DNA from 3 places in the Acetobacter sp. JWB genome. Region 3 is predicted to be linked to each of the others. Evidence: riboswitches for the same ligand, from Rfam matches in the RefSeq annotation. Region 3 holds a riboswitch; each other region holds the start of a gene.

Region 1 (7,685 bases), 910 kb from region 3:
AACCGCCCGGAGGAACAGAATCCATCAGTTCTGCACGGCCAATCACACCGGAAAGTGGAAAACCACCTGCCAGAGATTTAGCAATGCACACCAGATCTGGTTCTACGCCGGAATGTTCAATTCCAAACAGCTTGCCAGTACGGGCAAAACCACTCTGCACTTCGTCGGCAATCAGTTTGATGCCGTGCTGGTCACAAATAGCGCGAAGCTGCTTGAGCAGTGCTGTAGGGGCAACCCGGAAGCCACCTTCCCCCTGCACGGGCTCAATAATAATAGCAGCTACATTGTTGGGGGAGATATCAGCCGCAAATAGGAAGTGCAGCATTTTCAAGCTGTCTTCCACCGTGATGTCATGATTATCGGGGAAGGGGATGTGGTACACTTCACCCGGTAGCGTGCCAAAAGGTGCTTTGTAAGGCAGTACTTTACCCGTAAGCGCAGAAGCTAACAGTGTGCGGCCATGGAAGCCACCGCAGAACGCAATGACACCGTTACGGCCCGTTGCAGCGCGAGCAATTTTTACGGCGTTTTCTGTTGCTTCTCCACCCGTGGTGAAGAAAATGGTTTTGGCATCGCCAGAAAATGGGGCGCGGGCGTTCAGCTTTTCGGCCAGCTCAATATAGGCTTCGTAAGCAGAAACCTGAAAAGCTGTGTGGGTAAAGCGATCTAGCTGCTTTTTAACAGCATCCATCACTTTTGGGTGGCGGTGGCCAACGTTCAGAACGGCAATGCCGCCTGCAAAATCAACATAGCGTTTGCCTTCCACATCCCATAGTTCAGCATTTTCTGCGCGATCTGCAAAAACGGGGGTGGAGGTGGCAACACCGCGTGGCACAGCATGGGTGCGGCGGTTCAGAAGGTCTTTATTCGTGGCCATTAATACGGGCTCCCGGGAACTATGTTGCGGGCAAAGTTATTTCTGTTCCGTAAAATGTTTCACACAGGAGGGGGAGGAGATTTTTTGTTGCCTCTGTGGTGATAAAAGGTCACCGCTCTTTCAGAGCACATATACCGTTCCGCACAATGCTTAGCTGCCATTAGGGCAGAGAGGGGGTGTTCTGTGTTTCCAGTTCCACCTGTTCCAAAAGCCAGTTTCGGAATGTGATGAGGGATTTTTTCTCCCACGTGGCTGTGGACGCGCGCAGAAGATAAGCCCCCAAAGCCACTTCTCGCAGTGGGGTTTGCGTTGGTTGCACCCGCACCAGATGGCCTGTTTCAAGATCATTCCCCAGCAGGAAAATATTGCCCAAAGCAATTCCTTCTCCCGCGCGGGCAGCAGCCAGTGTGATGTGGGCCTGCCAAAGGCGCGTTGCGGCAGGCAGTTTTGTGCAGGCAACATTCTGCGCATGAAACCAAAGTTTCCATTCGGCTTCATCTTCTTCTTGCAACAAGGGTGCGCGGAGTAAATCTGCTGTTGTGCGAGGCTGTCCTCCCAGTTCTGTCAGGCAGAGGGGGGCAGCTACCGGAAAAACATCAGGCCGGGCAATAATCATGCTGCGTGTGTTGCGGGGTTCTGCTAACGGCGCATCATCTCGCACATAGCCGATATGAGCATGATTATCTGTTTCCACGCCGGTAACATGGAACGCCGTGTTGGCATCTACCGGGCGTAGCATAATTTCTAGTTGAGGATGTGCGCGCCGAAAAGTGGAAAGCCGTGGTAGCAGCCAATGGTAAGCAAAACCATGCGCACAGGTAATGGTAAGGGGCGGCGTATGGTTGCGAATATCTGCCGTAGCTGTGGCCAGTTCTTCTAATAGTGGGGTTATGCGGGAATAATAGGTGTGGCCTGCTAATGTAAGGGTGCCTGTTTCCTTATCCCGCAAAGGGGTGCCCAGAATATTTTCCAGATCTCGAATATGGCGGCTGATGGCTGCGTGATCCACACGCAGCTCTGCTGCGGCGCGTCTAATTCCGCCTGTGCGTGCAAACGCCGTAAAGGCGTTGAGCATGGCAAGAGGTGGAATGCGGTATCGTTGGTCCATAAGCCGCCAGTCAGGGGTAAAGTGTGGAGGAACTGGTGGGTTAAAATGCGGCTGCTGGCAAGAGTTATCCATGCAATTCAGGCAAAGATTGAAATGTGAGGCAAAAATAAGGTAAGGGTTGCGCCATCTTGCAACGGTCCCGCGCAAGCGGGTTTGAAAGGGAATGCCGGAGGTTCTGTATCAGAACCAAGTCGGCAACTGCCCTCGCAACTGTAGGCGGAGAGCATATTACTCCTTGGTCGCTTTAAAGTGGCAGCCACTGATGGTAGCATCGGGAAGGCTGAGTAACGTGCGATGACCCGCAAGTCAGGAGACCTGCCGTTGTTGTCTTGTTTAACCGCCGGGCGAGGGAATCGGAGGTGGATAGTGTACTATGCTTACTCCTCTGCCTTTGGCAGGTTTTTCCGTTAATTCTTCCTGTTGTTTTGCCTTCACGCTGCACGGTGAAGCGTAACAATGCCTATCTTTACAAACAGAACTTGGAAGAAATTTCCGTATTCTCTGCATTGCTTGCTTCTGGCCGGAGGTGTGTTGGGCAACTTGCCTGCCTTAGCGCATGGTGAGGAGACGCAGATTGAGCAGGATCGTCGTCGGTTAGGCAATTCTGGGCCTTTGATTGAACAGATTGACCCGGCCACGGTGCGGGATTCCCAACGCGCATCCGAAGATGCGGCTGCCGAGAAAAAGGGCGATGACACACCCGACATGAGCGACCACCTGCTGGGCAACATGTGGGGCGCGCGAGACTGGATGGCCAAACACGGTATCAGCTTTGACATTCAGGAAATAGATGAGCTGTGGGGCAACGCCACGGGGGGCTCGGCCTCGGGGGCTGATGGCGCCAGTGGATCAGGCACCGGCCCTGCCTATGATGGGGTAACCATGCCTACCCTGACAGTGGATCTGGAAAAGCTGATCGGCCTGAAGGGCGGCACGTTCAATGTCAGCGCCCTTCAGTTGCGTGGACGCTCTATCTCGCAGGATCATCTGGCCAACTTCAACCCCGTCAGCGGGTTTGAGGCCGATCGTTCCACCCGTCTGTTCGAGCTGTGGTACCAACAGTCTTTTCTGGATGGCAAGCTGGACGTCAAGATCGGGCAGCAGGATCTGGATACCGAGTTCCTGATCAGTGATTACGGGGCGTTGTATCTGAACTCCAACTTCGGCTGGCCCATGGCGCCATCGGTCAACCTGTATGCGGGTGGGCCATCCTGGCCGCTCTCTTCCCCCGCCATCCGTATCCGTTACCGTCCAACAGATAAGTTCACCTTCATGTTTGCCGCAGCGGATGATAACCCGCCGGGCAACCGCAACAACTCCTTTGGTATTCAAAACGGGGGCAACAGCGCAGACCCCACCAACCAGAATACCCATGATGAGGATGGCGCCAACTTCAACATGGGCACTGGCGCCCTGCTGATTACCGAACTGCAATATGCCCTCAACCCCCAGCCTGATGACATGTCACATGTCACCAAGGATCCCGGCCTGCCAGGTATCTACAAATTGGGTGGGTATTACGATACCGCCAAGTTCCCTGATTATCGTTACAACAATCAGGGCAAGCCACTGGGGAGTGCGGCTGACACCACGGGCATTCCGCGGTGGGATCGGGGCAACTGGATGGTCTATGGCATTATTGACCAGATGATCTGGCGGCCCTCGCTCCAGTCTCCGCAGTCTGTGGGTGTCTTTGCACGCGCCACGGGTAATGGTGGGGATCGGAACATGATCAGCTTTGCCATTGATGCGGGTATCAACCTCAAGGCTCCGTTCAAGGGGCGTGACAATGATACGGTGGGTCTGGGCTGGGGCATTGGCCGGGCTTCTTCTGGCCAGCGGCGGTATGACCGTAACTCTGGTGCGCCTGTGCAGGGTAATGAAAACCATCTGGAACTCACCTATCAGGCGCAGGTCACGCCTTGGTGGGTCATGCAGCCAGACTTCCAGTATGTCTGGCACCCCTCTGGCGGTGTAACAGACTGGACAGGTAACCGCCTCGTCGGGAACGAAGCCATCTTCGGGCTCCACTCCAATATCACTTTCTAGGGGCGGGGGAGCAGCAGGCGTGTTCGGAATGCCCTTGCTGTTAGGCTTTGTCATTCTATGATGAGGGCCGACCAAACCATGACGTTCTGTTTCAAACTCTTTTGTGCCTGCTACGGTGGGCTCTGTTAAATAAAGGATACAACATCATGAACACATCTGTTCATACAGCTATGCCGGTTGCGGCAGCGGGCCAGAGCATTCCGGTTCGCGCCATTCTGCCTTGGGCTGTTTTCGGTCTGATTGTTTCTGCACTGCTGATCTACTTTGTGGGTGCAGAGCAGGGCGCTACTTCCCTAATTTCCGGGCATGCCGTGCATGAATTTGTGCATGATGGCCGCCACCTGCTTGGTTTCCCCTGCCACTAAGGCACTAAAAGAAAGTTTTACTCATGGTTGGTCGTCTTTTAGCCCGCGGCATGGTCGCGGGCATTCTGGCTGCATTGCTTTCTTTTGTATTTGCAAAATTTTTTGGTGAACCGCAGGTTGCTTTAGCTATTGCGTTTGAAGCTGCGCAGGATGCTGCCGCAGGTGCGGCGCCAGAACCTGAACTGGTAAGCCGTAGCGTGCAGGCATCTTGGGGGCTGCTTACTGCTGTACTCATGTATGGCGCAGCATATGGCGGTATTTTTGCTATTGTTTTCGCATTTGCGTACCAACGCCTTGCAGCATTAAGCCCACGCAGCATGGCTTTGTTGCTTGCCAGTGTTGGGTTTTTAACGTTTGTGTTGATACCAGATTTGAAATATCCGCCGAACCCACCCGCAGTTGGTCAGGAAGAAACCATTGGCCTGCGGACGGAAATGTATTTTGCAATGGTTGGCCTTTCCATTGCAATTTCCATGATTTCTCTGTTGGTAGGGCGGGCGCTTTCTAATGTTATAGGGTATTGGAACGCTGTGGTATGTAGTATTGTTCTTGGGCTTGCGCTTGTTGCCGCAGTGCAGTTTGGCCTGCCAGACATCAATGAAGTGCCAGATAATTTTCCCGCTATTGTGCTGTGGCGTTTTCGGGAAGCATCCATAGGGATGCAGATTGTTTTGTGGTCAGTTCTGGGGCTGGTTTTTGGTGCTCTGGCAGAAAAATGTCTGCCATCGTCCAATAGTGCAGTGCGCAAGACTGCTTGATTTTTTAGTGATCGGTGTGAATGGGTTTTGTGGGAAATAAAATTTTTCCACAAAACCTAATAAGGCAAACGATTTTTCTAAATATTCTCTGTGCATAATGCACATTAAAAAAGCATTTCCTGATGTTGTATTGTTCTGCGCCGTGATAACATTAACATACAGGAAATGCTTTTTTATTTATTGTCTTTAGAAAGTGATATTGGAGTGGAGCCCGAAGATAGCTTCGTTCCCGACGAGGCGGTTGCCTGTCCAGTCTGTCACACCACCAGAGGGGTGCCAGACATACTGGAAGTCTGGCTGCATGACCCACCAAGGCGTGACCTGCGCCTGATAGGTGAGTTCCAGATGGTTTTCATTACCCTGCACAGGCGCACCAGAGTTACGGTCATATCGCCGCTGGCCAGAAGAAGCCCGGCCAATGCCCCAGCCCAGACCCACCGTATCATTGTCACGCCCCTTGAACGGAGCCTTGAGGTTGATACCCGCATCAATGGCAAAGCTGATCATGTTCCGATCCCCACCATTACCCGTGGCGCGTGCAAAGACACCCACAGACTGCGGAGACTGGAGCGAGGGCCGCCAGATCATCTGGTCAATAATGCCATAGACCATCCAGTTGCCCCGATCCCACCGCGGAATGCCCGTGGTGTCAGCCGCACTCCCCAGTGGCTTGCCCTGATTGTTGTAACGATAATCAGGGAACTTGGCGGTATCGTAATACCCACCCAATTTGTAGATACCTGGCAGGCCGGGATCCTTGGTGACATGTGACATGTCATCAGGCTGGGGGTTGAGGGCATATTGCAGTTCGGTAATCAGCAGGGCGCCAGTGCCCATGTTGAAGTTGGCGCCATCCTCATCATGGGTATTCTGGTTGGTGGGGTCTGCGCTGTTGCCCCCGTTTTGAATACCAAAGGAGTTGTTGCGGTTGCCCGGCGGGTTATCATCCGCTGCGGCAAACATGAAGGTGAACTTATCTGTTGGACGGTAACGGATACGGATGGCGGGGGAAGAGAGCGGCCAGGATGGCCCACCCGCATACAGGTTGACCGATGGCGCCATGGGCCAGCCGAAGTTGGAGTTCAGATACAACGCCCCGTAATCACTGATCAGGAACTCGGTATCCAGATCCTGCTGCCCGATCTTGACGTCCAGCTTGCCATCCAGAAAAGACTGTTGGTACCACAGCTCGAACAGACGGGTGGAACGATCGGCCTCAAACCCGCTGACGGGGTTGAAGTTGGCCAGATGATCCTGCGAGATAGAGCGTCCACGCAACTGAAGGGCGCTGACATTGAACGTGCCGCCCTTCAGGCCGATCAGCTTTTCCAGATCCACTGTCAGGGTAGGCATGGTTACCCCATCATAGGCAGGGCCGGTGCCTGATCCATTGGCGCCATCAGCCCCCGAGGCCGAGCCCCCCGTGGCGTTGCCCCACAGCTCATCTATTTCCTGAATGTCAAAGCTGATACCGTGTTTGGCCATCCAGTCACGCGCGCCCCACATGTTACCCAGCAGGTGGTCGCTCATGTCGGGTGTGTCATCACCCTTTTTCTCGGCAGCCGCATCTTCGGATGCGCGTTGGGAATCCCGCACCGTGGCCGGGTCAATCTGTTCAATCAGAGGCCCTGAATTGCCTAACCGACGACGATCCTGCTCAATCTGCGTCTCCTCACCATGCGCTAAGACGGGAGTAGTCAGAATTGTCGCGTAAAGACAAAAAAACTTTAGAAATTTTCTATTTATTTTACGGGATTTTTGCATGGTTGTAAGCTGCTCTGGTAATTGGCGCGGATGATCTGCATTTAGCAACGGATAATCATTCTCAATTAGAGCGTATAAAAATGCAATTAGAATGCTGTCTTCATAAACGCAGGGCTGGAATGTAAAAAAGAGAGGGCAATGCCCTCTCTTTTAAAACATCATTATTACTTCTGTGGGTATTCAAAAGTGAATGATTCTGTAAAGGGCTGCCAAAAGCCCGGCGTGCCGGTTTCTTTATCTGTGTGATGAATAAACCCGTTGGCTTCCGGTGAGCTGTAGTTAAACACAACCGTGTAGCTGCCAGGGCCATCCATTTTAACATTGTTGGCGTAATGCGGGCCATCTTTTGCTGTCATGGGGTGCAGCGTGCCCTGATTTTTCCAGCTGGATCCTTTTTTGGTCAGGGTGTAATCTACCTTCAGGTAGGGAACCCAAGCACCATCAGGAAAGCCCCACTGGTTATCTGCCGTGGCATGTACATCGGTTTCCAGATGAATGGTATCTTTGCCCATCGCCATGTCAGATGTCATGGGCATCATGTCAATATCAAGCAGGTAGTTTGCTGCAATTTCCATGTCATGCGCATGCACGGGGCCACCCACTGGGTATTCGCGGGCTGCAGCCGGAAGAGCGATGGCAAGGGTAAGAACCGATGCCGCGGAAAGAATTGAAAGATAGGATTTCATATGTCTGCACCTCAAGTTTTTGTAAGGCACAGTGGCAGATATTTTCTGCGCACCTGTGACTGATTATGAAGCGCTGGA
Region 2 (7,685 bases), 1.2 Mb from region 3:
CCGCCATAATACGCAACAGCGTACTTTTGCCAGCACCATTTGGGCCTATTAATGCTGTTACGCTTCCCGCCTCAAATTGCACAGTGGCAGCTTGGAGAAGCTGCGCGCCCTCTATGCTGAACCCAACATTCTGCACATTTAACATGACAGCATGTTCCGTTTTCTAAACAAGATAACACGGTGGAAAAACACAGGCGCCCCCACCAAGGCCGTTACCACACCCAACTGCAATTCTGTGCGCCCGGCTATAAGCCGCACTGCCAGATCTGCCGCCAGCAAAAGCGCAGCCCCGCCCAAAAATGCTGGCACCATAAGCCGAGATGGCCGATGCCCCGCCAAAGGCCGCAACAAATGCGGCACCACCAGCCCCACAAACCCGATAGCGCCAGAAACCGCAACGCAAGAGCCCACAGCCAATGCAGTGCCCACAACCACGCGCATTTGCACGCCCCCAACACCACCAAGCCGAAAACCAAGGCTTTGGGCCACGTCCTCCCCCATTGTTAGGGCATCCAAGGCGCGGCCACAGCCCATAAGCAGGGCACACCCCACCACCACGCCGGGCAAGGCCAGCAGCACATCATTAAGGGTGCGATCTGTTAAAGACCCCATAAGCCAGTGCATGATTTCAAACGTAGCATAGGGGCTGGGCACCAGGTTCAGCACCAGTGCGGTAAGGGCTGCGGTAAAACTGCTCACTGCCGCACCAGCCAACAACAGCACCAATGCGCCACCACGCCCCACCAGCGCCACAAGCAACGTGGCCGTCACCAATGCACCGGCCAAACCACCCAAAGGCAGCAAAGCCGAGGCTATTTGAAAAAGCCCTGTATAGAACACACAAACAGCCCCAAGGGCTGCCCCACCAGAAACACCTAAAAGCCCCGGATCAGCCAGCGGGTTGCGCAAATAGCCTTGCAGCACCGCACCACTTAGCCCCAACGTGCCGCCAACCATAAGGGCCAGCAACATACGCGGCAGGCGCAACTGCCCCATAATAACCGCACCTATGGAATGCGCACCGGCCCACCAATCTGCCAAGGCTGCTGGCACGTTAATGCTGCTTTCCCCCCACCACAAAGAGGCCACAGCCATAACAGCCACCAGCACCACCAACAGCGTGTTCAGCACAACGGGGCGCAAGGGCTTCATGGTTGGGTTTCCTTTACCGTAGGCTGCGTAATGGGTGGGTTTTGAAAATTCTTTGCGCCATCAGTCACAATGCTATCCCGCGCGTGACGTAATGAGGCAACGGCATCCAGCGTTTGTGGCAACCCACACAGCCAAAGGCGCGCTGGCACATCCACAACATGTGGCGGCGCAAACATGGCCAGCATAACCGGGTTGGCCAGCATGGCCTGTGCAAGAGAATGGCCGGGGCCGGAGGGATCGCGCACCAGTAAATCTGGGTGATAAGCCAACAGCACTTCCAGCGGTACGCGCCCGCCCAAAGGTGGCGTGCCTGCCGTGGTGGCAAAGTTACGCAAACCGGCATGAGCCAGCACATCATCGGGCAAACTATGGGCGTGCACCACAAAGCCATTGGCCTCATACACCACGGCTATGGGGTCTGATAGTTGGCGGGTGGTAGCAAGTTCCGCCAACCGGGCTTGAAATGCCGCTACAAGCTGCCGTCCGCGTTCGGGGTGCCCCACCGCATTGGCAACTTGCATGATCTGGTCTGGAATATCCGCCAAGGAGGATGCGGGGGAAAGCGTAAGCACTTTGGCCCCTACCTCCTTTGCAGCCCGCACAGCCAAGCGGGCTGTAAAGCGGCCTGCCAGCACCACATCTGGTTTGGCGGCCAACACTGTTTCCGCCGTGGATTGCAACACCGGCACGTCCTGCGCCTGCTGGCACAACACAGATTCCGTGCAATCCCGCGCCAAAGTGGAAAGACCTATAATATCCTTGTGGTCTGCCAACATAAGGGCAAGCTGATCTGTGCACAGGTTAAGCGATGCCACACGCTCTGCCCGTGCTGCCCCCGGCGCAGGCACCGCAAGGGCTGCACCCAGTACACACATACCCACCCGGCGGAGGATTACGGAAAGCTGCATCAGTAATTCAGCGTAAAGCCGCCATAGCCTGCGCGGCCGGGCTGAAGGTAGCCTATGGGGCTTTCATACTGGCGGTTCAGCAGGTTATCTGCCCGCGCAAACACTGTTACATAGCGGTTGATTTTATAACTGGCCGCCAGATCTATGGTGAAATATCCGTGATCTTTACCGCATGTGCTGCAATACTGGTACGTATCGGAAATAACAGGCACATCACGCGCGCCGCTGACATACAGAATATTGCCCGAAAGCGAGAGCCCATCCACCGGCTGCCATGTGGTGTTGAAATTGAACTTGTGCTGCGGGCGGCGTTGGAGTTCTTGCCCGGTAGAGGCATCTCGCGCGTGGGTCCATGTATAGTTCAGGTTGAAATCCAGCGTATCCAGCGCTTTCCAATCCAGATACGCTTCCACGCCATACATGCGGGCACGGGCGACGTTATTGTAGGAATAGGTGGAGTAATAATTTTCGTAAGAACTTACGGACTGGATAAGGTTGCGCACGTGGTTTTCATACCATGTGGCCCCAAAATGCAATTTGTCATGCGCCAAGGTTTGTTCTACGCCCACATCATACCCTATCAGGCGCTCGGCCCGCAGGTTGGGGTTCCCCTTTTCTGCATAGCTGGTGGAAATCTGGTTGGCAAAAAGCTGATACAATGAAGGGCCATGAAAGCCACTGCCTGCACTGGCCTTGATAACCGTGCCGCTGTGCGGAATATGAATGGCCGGAGCCACGCGCCACGTCACATAATTGCCGTAGCGGGAATTGGCGTCATACCGGATATTGGCCGCACCATATAAAATCTTGTTCCAGTTACCCTGATACTGCCCATACCCTGCCGTGGTATCCATGCCCGCACTGGTGCTGAACGGCGTGGAAGATGGCGCGCTATTTCCTTGGTTGGAATTAAACGTGTCATGAAAATGCTCTGCCCCCACAAGCAGAGATCCGTATTTATCCAGATTGACGGTGCCGTGCCAGTCTATCTTGATACGGCTGGTGCGGTAATATGTGGGATCATACTGCAAGGCATCGCCTTCCAGCGTGGTGCCGGTTTCTGTCCAGCTTCTGCGGCCTGTCATATACCCCAGACCAATGACCTGATCGAACCTGCCACCAAATGAGGACAAATGCGCCGTGCCCCGCACAATGGCCTGATTTTGCGTGGTATGTTCACGCTCGCTGCTGACATCACCGTAATATCCCAAGCGGCTGTAATATTCATCTTCCATATTATAGCTGCTGTAGGTGTGCAGATTGCTCTGGATCAGCCGGGCCGTTAGCCCCAGATCAAAATTATGCGTCACATCATAGCCAAGGCGAATATTGGCGGAGCGGTTATCGTTTCTATCCCCCCGGTGGCGCTGCTCCTTATCTGCGCCAAAATAGCGCCCGATATAACGCGGGATTTCATGAAAGCCATCCTGCCGGTAATGAGAAAGCTCTACATTGTAATGGAACTTTCCCTTACTGCCGCGCGCGCCCATAACCTGATTAAACGTGCCGTAAGATCCACCTTCTACCCGCACAAAAGGGGTGAACCTGCCCTGCCCTTGCGCGGTGGTTATATCAATCACCCCGGCCATGGCATCCGCCCCGTACAGGCCACTTTGCGGCCCGCGCAAAATTTCTATGCGGCCCATGCCATCGGTTACAAACTGCGCGGCATCAAACGCACCAGAAGTGGAGCTGCCATCGTTAATATCCATGCCATCCAGCCGCACTTTTACCTCGTTGGCATTGTTGCCACGCATAAAAATAGAGGTGGTGCCCCCAAAACCGCCCGAACGCACCACATTCAGCCCCGGTTGGCGGGCCAGAATATCTGTTAACGTGCGGCGCTGCTGGGTGAGTATCTGCTTTTCTGTCACGATCGTCATGGCCGTGCCAATTTCATCTGCCCGCATGGGCCGCCGTGCGGCACTAACCGTAATGTAATCCGGGTACGCCTGTGCGCTGCGCGCTTGCACAGCTTGCGTGCCCTCCACCCCGGCCAAAACAGGCGCATTTTGTGGCGCCGGAACGGTGGTAGCTGGTGTTGCTGCCGCCTTGGTGGCAACAGTATTTTTGCCCGTTGATGTGGCGGGGGTTGGGGCATCTGCCGCCCAAACGGCGGTGGTTTCTACCAGCAGCAAAGATGAGCCGGTAAGCAAAAGGGTTTTAAGGCGCATGGCTTTAGGCAATCTCGCGGTTTAACAGCGTTGCCACGAGACCTGGCCCGGCTTTTTCCACCACAGGGGCACAAACCACCCCATAGGCTGACCGCTAGCCCAACCTGCCAGCACACCCCGGCTGACATGCCCCGTCTGCAACTGTGTGCTGATGGCAGGTCTCCTGGCTTGCGGTTTTTTCGGTTGTGGCACCCCTTCCCGGAAAGGTTTGTTCCAGTGGGCCAGCGCGTAAGGCGCTGTGCGTGCACATCCATGCCGCTTACAGTTGCGGGGACAGCCCGGGAATATCGCAAAACCATTGCAGGCAACGGCGCGGGCACCCGGTTCCCTTTTCATTCCCCTAAGGGGAAACCATCATGCGGTGTGGTTTACAGGCTGGAGGTGGCTTGTCAACAAAAGCACGCCACGTTTGGCAGGCGGGCTTTAGGCCTCCCGCGGGAGGCGCTGAGACTGCGAGCGGATCACCTGCTCCTCATAATCCAGTTCCTGCTGGAGCTTCCATTCTGTTTGGTCATTGATCTCTCTGCGCGATGTCATATCTCGCATGGCCTGCCGTTCTGCCCGCAGCAATTGCAGGCGCAGGGCCAGATCCATACGCGCATGGCGCAATGCCCGGTTACGATCCAGCGGCGTAATGCGCGGCGTTTCATCCTCCTCTTCCAACCGGCTGTGATACAGTTGGTAGAGGCGGTCTATCACCTCCTGACGCAGGGCTTCATCTGCGGCACCTTGCCCCTCCGGCTTAGCCAGTGCTGTGCCCTTTGGGTTGGGCGCAGGCGGCTGCGTGCGCGCTTTTGTAAGCACTGCAAGGGCTGCGCGTATCAGTTTTTGGCGGGCCATGTTTTCTTCCTGCGCATTCTTATCCACCGTTTCGTGCGGTAAAAAACGCAGGCACAGAGGAATGAACACACTGGCCGCCAGCAGGGAAAGCACAATTACACCTGTAGCCGCCACCACCACGGCATCGCGCATGGGAAAGGCATCTGTGCCATCCGCTCCTTCTGGCAGAGAGAGCACAGCCGCCAGCGTAACGGCCCCGCGCACCCCGGCAAATGTCAGCAACAAGCTGCCTGCAAAGCCCGTGGGTTCAAACGGCAGGCTGCCAATACGCGCCACCACCCAACGGCCAAAAACGGATGTCCATACGCCTGCAAACCGCATGGCCAGCATAATGGCGTATATTTGCACCACAAACAGGCTAACCTGCCACAAAGCCACATCGTATTTATGGCCCAACGCCACGCCATGTTGCAGCAATTCTGGCAACTGCAAGCCCAGAAACAAAAAGATAAGCGCGTTAAAAACGTAGCTGACAATGTTCCATACGGTTGTGGCCTGTAGGCGGGTAAAGGTGGCGGTATCCTCTATCATACCGGAAAGTTTAAGCACCATGCAGCCTGCCACGGCGGCCAGAATGCCCGAACATTCCACCGCTTCCGCCGCTGCGTACATTAAAAATGGCAAGAGCAGCACAAAGATGATTTGGGATTGCGAATCATCATACCCACGACGCACCAGCACGCGGTTAAGCTTAACAGTCAGCCATGCCACCGCAGCGCCCACCAGCAAGCCGCCCAGCGCCACCATTAAAAACGTGCCAAAAGCCTGCCTGTAAGAGAACTCCCCCGTAAGGGCATCGGCCATGGCAAAGCGAAAGCACACAAGGCCGGAGGCATCGTTAAACAGGGCCTCACCAGATAAAATCTGCAACAACCGATTGGGAACTTTGCGCCCTTCAATAAGGCTGGAAACAGCTACCGTATCTGTGGGGGAAAGCGCTGCCGCCAGCGTAAAACAGATGGGCAAGCCCAGTTCTGGCACAATCCAATGAATAGCATAGCCACATACCAGCGTGCTGATAACCACAAGCCCAAAGGCCAAAAAGAGAATGGGGCCGCGCAGTTCTGAAAACTCACGCAATGGCATGCGGAATGAATCTGCAAACAGCAAAGGCGGCAGAAATACAAACATGAACATATCTGGCTGCAAGCTGACATGCATGCCCGCCAACGCCGCAAACACACCCAGAATGATAAGAACAACCGGCTGCGGAACCTTCTGTTTAAACAGGGCAACAAGCAGGCTGCTAACTGCCGCCAGCAAAAGCAGCAACAGAATGTTTTCTATGGTTAACATGGCTTGCGCTCTTTGGGCGTGTTTAGGCGTTTATGCAACGGGCATTCTGCACATACACGCCACCTTTACGGAGCGGCGGAAACAGGGCGTAAAACCTGCTGGCGCACCAGTTCCTCCAGCCATGCGGCAAACACCTGCACCCGCATGGAAAGATGCCGCCGGTGTGGATAAAGCAACGCCATAGGCAAAGGGGCCGCGCACCATTTGGGCAGCACTTTTACCAACTGGCCGGTATGCAGGTAAGAGCGCACATCGTACGCGGGTATTTGAATCATCCCCAACCCAGCCAGCGCACAGGCTATAAGGGCTTCTGCACTGTTTACTGTTACACGGCCCGGTATATCCAGCGTGTGGGTTAGGCCGTTTTCTTCCCACTCCCATTGTTCCACGCGGCCATTCTGGGGGGAGGCATAATTTACGGCCTCGTGCCCATGCAGCAGGTCTGCCGGGCATTGGGGTACGCCATGCTGATGCAGATATGCCGGGCTGGCCACGTTTATCAGCTTTAACTCCCCCATACGGCGGGCAATCAGGCCGGAATCCTGCAAAGGGCCCACGCGCAGCACACAATCCAACCCTTCTTCCACCAGATTAACGGCCTTGTCCGTTACCCCCAGTTCCACCGAAAGGCCGGGATATGTTGCCAGAAAATCGGGCAATGCCGGAGCCACTATCAGCCGCCCAATGCGGCCGGGCATGTTAACGCGCAATACGCCTTGCACGGCACTTTCGCTCTGGCGGAACAGATTTTCTGCTTCCTCCACATCCGCCACAAGGCGCAGGCAGTGTTCGTAAAACGCGGCGCCATCTGGCGTGGGGGCAACGGAGCGGGTTGTGCGCGTTAACAGACGTGCACCCACACGGCTTTCAAGCTGTTGCACTGCGGCAGACACACTAGAGCGCGGCATGCCCAAGGTTTCTGCCGCATGGGTAAAACTGGCGGCCTCCACCACACGGGCAAAAATCCGAAAAAGATCTATTCTATCCATACACGTTAGCCTTGTGGTGGCTGCCTTATTGTTCGGTAAATCTGGCAAGTGTTGTCAGAACATACTGCTTTATCCGGCTATTGTAGCTGATACGATGACAATAGAAAAACGGGGGCCACCATCCATCGCCCCCTCGATCATGCAAGGGAGCAGCCAACATGGTAGATCACAGCATTAAAGGCAAAACTGTTCTAATAGCCGGTGGGGCCAAAAATCTGGGCGGGCTGATTGCGCGGGATCTGGCGGAACATGGCGCAAAAGCCATTGCCATCCATTACCACAGTGCAGCCAGCAAGGCAGAAGCAGATGCCACGGTGGCTGCGGTA
Region 3 (7,685 bases):
CCGCGATCCGCTATGGGGATGCCATACTCGCCGCTTATCGGTAGAGAGAGAATAAAACGGCACTGTTCTTTTGTGAGATCTTTTGCCGCCAGATAGGGCCTGCCTGCCCCATTCTGGGTGGGGAAATCTATGACATTACTCATGATCTGTCTCTTCAGGTTCACACTGTTCAAGAAATCATAAATTCAACTTGCACACGACAATACAGATCCATCGCAGCTTTCTGTGCACCAATCAGATTCTGAACCGCTATATAGGTTTGCACGTAACTTGCTTCCGGCACGTGCGCTGGCCTGTCAGTCAGCGCCATCGCCATTTCTATCGCTGTATCGAGAAGCGGCCTGAAATGTGCTTCCAGATAGTCACCACGCATCTGATGGTCTGTTGGTAGATTGGAAACAGTCATCTGGAAAAGATCATAGCCATTCTGCTGCAATTGTTCTTCTTCAGGTAAAGCAGCATCTGTTCCCAGCAAGGAAATTATACAGGTTCGATCAGGCGCCAGAAGAATGATCTTTTCCAGCAAAGGATGAAAAGCATGGGAAGGTGGCGCGATAAAAGGCAATCTCATGGGGCCGCCTTTTCTACACTCTCTGGCGCCTGACCACATCGCCTGAGCAGATCACGAAGTTGATTGATAACCGGGAAGACTTCCCGATTGTGATCTCCACCGAGGTCTTTCCATGCAGCCTGTTCCAGCTCGACAATCTCGCGATCTTCAAAGAAGACGCGCTCCGTGAATGCGACCAGTATTGGCCAGGCAATATCCAGTAAAAAAGGCACTTTCAGTCGTTTGATCGACAACAAACCGAAAACACGGTTGGTCAGCTCCTCACGATCCTGCGGCACATAAGAGATCCATAACTCCATCACGGGTTCCTCACTCCCTTGCGTTTCAATACGCAGGATCTGGTAAGGATATTGTGTCCTGATGGTCATGACATCCCGGTAGGCAAAATCCCGACCATCACGGCGTCTCTGGCCGTAGATCAGCGCCTCGCTCAAAGGCTGTTTGCCGCCGGTTCGTGCAAAGGTGTAGCGGGCCTCCACAAAATCCTCTCCGTGATCCATTCCGAGGAACCGAGGCTTCATTTTCCCGACCAACCGACTGTGCAAAACCTGATGATTCATATCCATCAGGTTTTCATGCATGAAACTGTAATGACAGTTCACCACCTGCCCGAAGCGCCGCGTGCGATAGCGCCTGTCTCTCACCCTTGGAAAATCAGGAAGCGCGGTCGTCGCCGCAAGAGACTGGTCTCCCATGAAAACAAAAATGAGCCCATCTTTTTCGCGGCAGGCCCAACTTTTGAGACGCAGACATTGCGCTTCGGCTGAAACATTCGGCGAAACACATTGGCCGTGCCGGTTATATCTCAGACCATGAGCAACGCAGCTTATCAGGTCACCATGGACGTTTCCTTTGCCAAGCAGAACCTGCCGATGGGCGCACAGGCCATCCAGAGCATAAGGAATGCCGCTTTTGGGGCGCACGACGACGATATGCTGTCCTGCAAACCGGACATCGATTGCCTTTTCCCGTCCCAATTCACGGGACCATGCGACAGGATACCAAAAGTTCGGATTGGTTCTGACACGTCTTAAATCAATCTGTACCACGCACGCTGAATGATCTGAAATTTGGTGAAGTTCGTTTTCCATTGCCTCGGCTTTTCAACTGGCTCAGCGCAAAGGAAACAATACAATCCCTCGTCATGGAGCATCGTGTCGTCTCTCACATTTTGTCTGAGCAAGTGTACCCGTTATCAATTATCGGACAGAATGCATGATTGTCCGGTGACTGACTCTGAAGTGTCTAACGAACTAATGCTGTTTGCAGCACAAAAGCATCATTTGTATATCGGCCAGAAATGATGGGGTAAGCCCCCCTGACCTGAAAAGAGTCCATCGCCTGATTCATCAGGAGTGACCGAGGCATGAGGCAGACAGGCATATATTCTCTCCTTCCTTCGGTCATCCCGCCCGACGGTTGGTGGCTGAGCAATGGCAGGTCTCCTGGCTCACGGATCATGGCCAACTGGTTCCAACCTTCCCGTTCCTATGAGAACAGTGGTCCACGTTCAAAGTGAACGAACCAGCGGCATACCGCCTACAGTTGCGGGAGCAGCCTCCGACTTTGCTTCCGGCCGATTGTCTGACCAGAACATAACGGAGTTCCCTATTAACCCGCTCGCGCGGGACCATTGAAGCGTTTGCTCCTGCACCATGCCGCCAAACGCATCCCACGTGCAAGCTGGAACATTCTGGAGCTGCGAAAGGCAGATATCAGTTTTTCGCATGTAGACCGAGACCGGATTGAGCTGATGCCCTGAAAACAAACATTACGCCAATCAGTTTCTGACTGCGTCTTTTCCTGAGGCAATGCAGCCACATTAGTCCATGAACAATATTGATGTATTGATGAAATCAAATCATTTCTGCTCACGGGTTCGTTCAGGCATAAAGCTACCATGACGATGACCACCACCGCCTAAAAAACTCAGAAGACAAACTTGGGGACGCCATGCCCCCGTGCCCGCATTCTGGTTTGCGGTGGAAATAGGAATGCAGAACAACAATGATTCAGGATTCGACATTCAGTATCCATCGGCTTCGTTTCGATGAAAACTATCATCCTTCCGACAGAACCCGCCTTACAACCAATTTTGCCAATCTGGCGAGAGGGAAAAGCCGTCAGGAAAACCTGCGCAATGTCCTGCGGATGATAGACAACCGGTTCAATGATCTGGCGCATTGGGATAATGCCAACAGAGATCGTTACACTCTTGAACTTGAAATCGTTTCTGTGGAGATGGATCTCGCCTTTGCAGGCAAAAGCGGTAGCTTTCCTCTGATCGAAGTCCTCTACACAACAATTGTTGATAAAAACGCCGACAAACGGATAGAGGGCCTCGCCGGAAACAGTTTTTCCTCGTACGTGCGGGATTACGACTTCAGCGTGTTGTTACCGGCTTACAATAAAGAAAAAGCCAAATTCAGTGTTCCCCATAATTATGGAGACCTACATGGAAATCTCTTTAAAAGCGTTATGAACTCGTCTGCTTACAAGCAGAATTTTAAAAAATTACCGGTTATCTGCCTCAGTGTCTCGACCAATCGCACCTATCATCGAACGGAAAATCAGCATCCTGTTCTCGGCGTTGAGTATGAACAGCGTGAATTTTCTCTGACAGACCAGTATTTTAAAAAAATGGGAATGCAAGTTCGTTATTTCATGCCGCGCAATAGTGCTGCGCCACTGGCCTTCTATTTTTTTGGTGATCTGCTGTCTGACTACTCTGCTCTTGAACTGATCAGCACCATAAGCGTGATGGAATCTTTTCAGAAAATTTACCGTCCTGAAATTTACAATGCCAATTCTGCCGCGGCTGACTGTTATCAACCGAGCCTAAAACATCAGGACTATTCCAACACCCGCATTGTCTACGATCGGGAGGAACGTACACAACTGGCGATCTCACAGGGACACTATACGGACGAGCATTTCATCAAGCCATATCACGACATTCTCGAAAAATGGTCTGCCGGTTACGTCGCCTGATCCATCAGAAATACAAGGTTACCTCTCATGAAAACACTCCTCCCCACCTCAACGGCTGGCAGCCTGCCGAAACCCTCATGGCTCGCACAGCCTGAGACACTCTGGTCCCCCTGGAAATTGCAGGGGGAAGAGCTGGTCGAAGGTAAGCAGGATGCGCTTCGCCTGACGCTGGACGATCAGAACCGTGCTGGCATTGATATCGTCAGTGACGGCGAGCAGACGCGTCAGCATTTCGTCACGACCTTTATTGAGCATCTCAGTGGTGTCGATTTCGAGAACCGTCAGACAGTCAAAATTCGCAACCGCTACGATGCGAGCGTACCATCCGTTGTCGGCGCCGTAGCGCGTGAAAAACCGGTTTTTGTCGAGGATGCAAAGTTTTTACGCACCCTGACAAAGAAACCTATCAAATGGGCGCTCCCCGGCCCCATGACGATGATCGACACGCTCTATGATGGCCACTACAAAAGCCGTGAAAAACTCGCCTGGGAATTTGCCAAAATTCTCAATCAGGAAGCAAAAGAACTGGAAGCGGCTGGTGTCAACATCATCCAGTTCGATGAACCCGCCTTCAATGTTTTCTTTGATGAGGTCAATGACTGGGGCATTGCCACATTAGAGAAAGCTATTGAAGGGCTGAAGTGCGAGACAGCAGTTCATATCTGTTATGGTTACGGCATCAAAGCCAATATCGATTGGAAAAATGCTCTTGGGGAAGAGTGGCGTCAGTATGAAGAAATCTTTCCCAAACTGCAAAAATCCAATATCGATCTGATTTCATTGGAATGTCAGAACTCCCGCGTTCCAATGGATCTGATCGAACTCATTCGTGGAAAAAAGGTCATGGTTGGCGCCATTGACGTGGCCACCAAAACCATTGAGACGCCTGAAAAAGTCGCCGATATTCTGCGAAAAGCACTTCAGTTTGTTGATGCTGACAAGCTTTACCCCTGCACCAATTGCGGTATGGCACCGTTACCGCGTGATGTAGCGCGTGGAAAACTGGATGCTCTGGGCGCAGGTGCGGAAATTGTTCGAAAAGAACTTTCGGCCGGCTAGGTAGCTCTGCGGGTTTCTATCATGGACGGCAGGACACAGGTCTTGCCCTCCATGATGCCAGAATTTCCGGAGACATCAGCAGTCTCACCACGTCTTCCGCGCTGTATAAAGCCAGCGAGAAACGCCCTCGATCCTTTATCATTTTCGTTCCAATCGGCCGAAGCTTGCCGTCACGCGTCCATCTGATACGTTCCCGACTGGAAACTCCCAAAGCATCCTGAAGAGTGGCTGGTGTGAAAGGGCGTGTGCAGATTTCCTCCACTGTCGTGATCAGTTTTCCAATATCGCGCGCTTTATTGGTCGTGGGGCACGCCATGTCCAGAATGTGCTCGAACCGACGCAGTCGTTTCCGACATTCCTGCCTTCGGCAAACAATAATCCTGTGATGTTCTGAAAGAAAATCCACAAATCGCGTCAGACGTTCGCCCTTTGAAAGGGCCAGACGTTCAGGTGCATGGAGATAAGACAGAATATCTCTGACAAGGGCATGATGTATGGGTCGTTTCACCGTTCAAACAGTATTTTGTCCAGATCAACGGAACCACGGGTTTACACAACACGGACACCCGAACTGACTTTCCTCATCAGGGATGCTGTCCTCCGGTTCATCACATCTCAGAACTGGTTCGTGCTGTGGTTTATTATCACGTGTCGTAGTGGGTGGAACTTCACCGAACAAACAAGCTTCGTCATCTTGTGTGTGATCAGGCCTCATCATCAGTTCCATAATAGAGCTTGCCAAGCTCGATCGGCGAACGCCCCTGACTGCGGCGGTGAGCATTGGTATCACGCAGGGAATAGGCGCAGCCGCAATATTCCTGCTGGTAGAACTTCTCCTGCTTGCTAATCTCGATCATTCGCGCGGAGCCCCCCCTTTGCGCCAGTTGAAATCCCAGTAGGAAAGTCCTTCATAAAGGGATACGGCGCGTTGGCCGCAGTCATTGATCTGCGCCATGTTCTTCCATCGTGAAATACCGAGTGAACTGGTCATCACCGGAAAACCATGCTCATGAGCGTAAAGCGCTGTGTGCTCGAAGCGCATATCGAAGCACATGGTGCAACGCACACCGCGTTCCGGTTCCCATTCCATGCCTTTCGCACGGGCGAACCAATTATCCCTGTCATAATCGGCATCGACGAAGGGGATGCCATGCTTATCAGCAAACCGGATGTTTTCGTCCTTGCGAAGAAGATATTCCCGCTCGGGATGGATGTTCGGATTGTAGAAGAAGATCGTGTAGTCGATACCCGATGCGGTCATGGCCTCCATCACCTCACCCGAACAGGGTGCGCAGCATGAATGGAGGAGCACCTTCCTGTGCCCATGCGGTGGAGTCAAAATCTGCCGGGGTTTCTCGTTCATCGGAGACTTCCGTTTTTTCCAAAAGGCCTGTCACATTATGAGATGCGTTCGTCTGCATCGGACGCACCCCAAGGATATGGGCAATCGCGTACGTCAGGTCAGCACGGTTCAACGTGGAGACATGAAACTCGTTAATCCCATAGGTCTGCAAGGTACGGATCTGTTCCACCGCCACCATACTGGCAACGATACGACGAAGTTCAGGATTCTTCGCCGTCCCATCGAACAGATGCCTCAACCATGCCGGGACAGTTACCCCACACACAGCCGAGAAGCGCACGATCTGCTCGTAATTTGAAACCGGCATAATGCCAGGAATGATGGGGGCAGTAATTCCGGCCGCCAGACACCGATCCAGAAAACGCAGATAAATTTCACTATCAAAGAAATACTGCGTGATGGCCCGCGTGCCCCCCGCATCAAGCTTGCGCTTGAGGTTATCCAGATCAGCTTCCGGGCTTAACGCTGTAGGATGGGTTTCGGGATAAGCGGCGACAGAAATATCGAAATCCGCGATACGACGCAGACCGGCAACAAGATCACTGGCATAGGTATAGCCACCCGGTCGCGGACTATCATCAACAGCGCCTGCGGAAGGATCGCCACGCAGGGCCACGATATGATGAACACCAGCATCCCGATAGCAACGGGCAAGATCATCTACGGCCTCGCGGGGCGCACCGACACAAGTCAGGTGGGCGGCGGGGATAAGGTCTGTATTCCGCTTCAGACGCAACACCGTGGAAAGAGTGCCGACCTGCGTGGTTCCGCCAGCCCCATAAGTGATTGAGACAGAGCGGGGTGCGAGAGGTGCCAAACGCCGGATACACTGCCAAAGTCGTTGCTCCATTGCGTCAGTTCGCGGTGGGACAAACTCGAAGGACAGAATTGGGGTTTCGGAATTACACGACAACAGTCTGTCGATACGCTTTTCCGACAGCCATGTGCTCAAAATGCCTGTCATGTCAGCCGGAAGTTCTCACCGCGTCCAACTTTTCCTTGAAAATGTCGGGAGAAAGATTGAAGCCACCGTTCGATCCACTGTGAAAGTGGTCGTGAATGTCGTTGGAGACCATGGTCTGCATCCGCATGAATGATTGATCCTTCATAGTAGAAGTTTATAAAAATGAACTGAAATGATATATTTTTATGGCTATATGAATTTCGTGCATTTATCGGACAAAACATGGGCATTCTGGAACGCAGCCATCTAACAATCATTCGGGAAGTTGCACGGGAAGGTTCGCTGACGGCTGCCGGAGCGCGTCTGAATCTGACCCAACCAGCACTCAGCCATTCTATCCGCAAGATTGAACAGCAGCTTGGTGTCAGGATATGGCGGCGGGAGGGGCGATCCCTTGTTCTTACGCAGGCTGGTGAATGGCTTTTGTCTCTGGCAAACCGTCTGCTCCCTCAGTTTGAACTGGCGGAAAGCCGTATTGAACAATTCGCAAATGGCGGGCGCGGTACATTGCGCATCGGAATGGAATGCCATCCCTGTTATCAGTGGCTTCTGAAAGTCGTTTCACCCTATCTGGAAAGATGGCCAAAGGTCGATGTGGATGTGCGACAGAAATTCCAGTTCGGCGGGATCGGCGCACTGTTCAGTAATGAAATCGATATTCTGGTGACCCCTGATCCACTTTACAAACCCGGTCTCAAATTCACACCAGTATTTGACTATGAATTGGTTCTGGCTGT

The links. A riboswitch is a leader RNA that binds a small molecule or an ion and turns the genes downstream of it on or off. The one in region 3 is predicted to bind cobalamin.
Region 1: linked by a shared signal. The riboswitch ahead of DS739_RS12315 (carbohydrate porin) and the one ahead of DS739_RS08045 (Rieske 2Fe-2S domain-containing protein) in region 3 are both predicted to bind cobalamin.
Region 2: linked by a shared signal. The riboswitch ahead of DS739_RS02265 (TonB-dependent siderophore receptor) and the one ahead of DS739_RS08045 (Rieske 2Fe-2S domain-containing protein) in region 3 are both predicted to bind cobalamin.

Annotation. Positions count from the first base shown of each region.
Region 1 is NZ_CP030871.1:2,601,429-2,609,113, reverse strand. It holds gene gabT (4-aminobutyrate--2-oxoglutarate transaminase) at 1-877, opposite strand, end outside; gene DS739_RS12320 (LysR substrate-binding domain-containing protein) at 1,038-1,985, opposite strand; cobalamin riboswitch at 2,103-2,323, shown strand; gene DS739_RS12315 (carbohydrate porin) at 2,442-4,034, shown strand; gene DS739_RS12310 (CbtB-domain containing protein) at 4,181-4,399, shown strand; gene DS739_RS12305 (CbtA family protein) at 4,423-5,157, shown strand; gene DS739_RS12300 (carbohydrate porin) at 5,344-6,921, opposite strand; gene DS739_RS12295 (iron transporter) at 7,086-7,637, opposite strand; gene DS739_RS12290 (FTR1 family protein) at 7,671-7,685, opposite strand, start outside.
Region 2 is NZ_CP030871.1:476,876-484,560, reverse strand. It holds gene DS739_RS02280 (ABC transporter ATP-binding protein) at 1-145, opposite strand, end outside; gene DS739_RS02275 (iron ABC transporter permease) at 139-1,152, opposite strand; gene DS739_RS02270 (ABC transporter substrate-binding protein) at 1,149-2,060, opposite strand; gene DS739_RS02265 (TonB-dependent siderophore receptor) at 2,060-4,234, opposite strand; cobalamin riboswitch at 4,370-4,605, opposite strand; gene DS739_RS02260 (Na+/H+ antiporter) at 4,658-6,370, opposite strand; gene DS739_RS02255 (LysR family transcriptional regulator) at 6,436-7,359, opposite strand; gene DS739_RS02250 (SDR family oxidoreductase) at 7,518-7,685, shown strand, end outside.
Region 3 is NZ_CP030871.1:1,695,977-1,703,661, forward strand. It holds gene DS739_RS08035 (hypothetical protein) at 1-143, opposite strand, end outside; gene DS739_RS08040 (hypothetical protein) at 170-571, opposite strand; gene DS739_RS08045 (Rieske 2Fe-2S domain-containing protein) at 568-1,662, opposite strand; cobalamin riboswitch at 1,989-2,221, opposite strand; gene DS739_RS14575 (hypothetical protein) at 2,205-2,333, shown strand; gene DS739_RS08050 (DUF1852 domain-containing protein) at 2,579-3,562, shown strand; gene DS739_RS08055 (methionine synthase) at 3,590-4,621, shown strand; gene DS739_RS14170 (hypothetical protein) at 4,641-5,129, opposite strand; partial or broken gene DS739_RS14645 (epoxyqueuosine reductase QueH) at 5,326-5,984, opposite strand; gene metF (methylenetetrahydrofolate reductase [NAD(P)H]) at 5,896-6,948, opposite strand; gene DS739_RS08070 (LysR family transcriptional regulator) at 7,171-7,685, shown strand, end outside.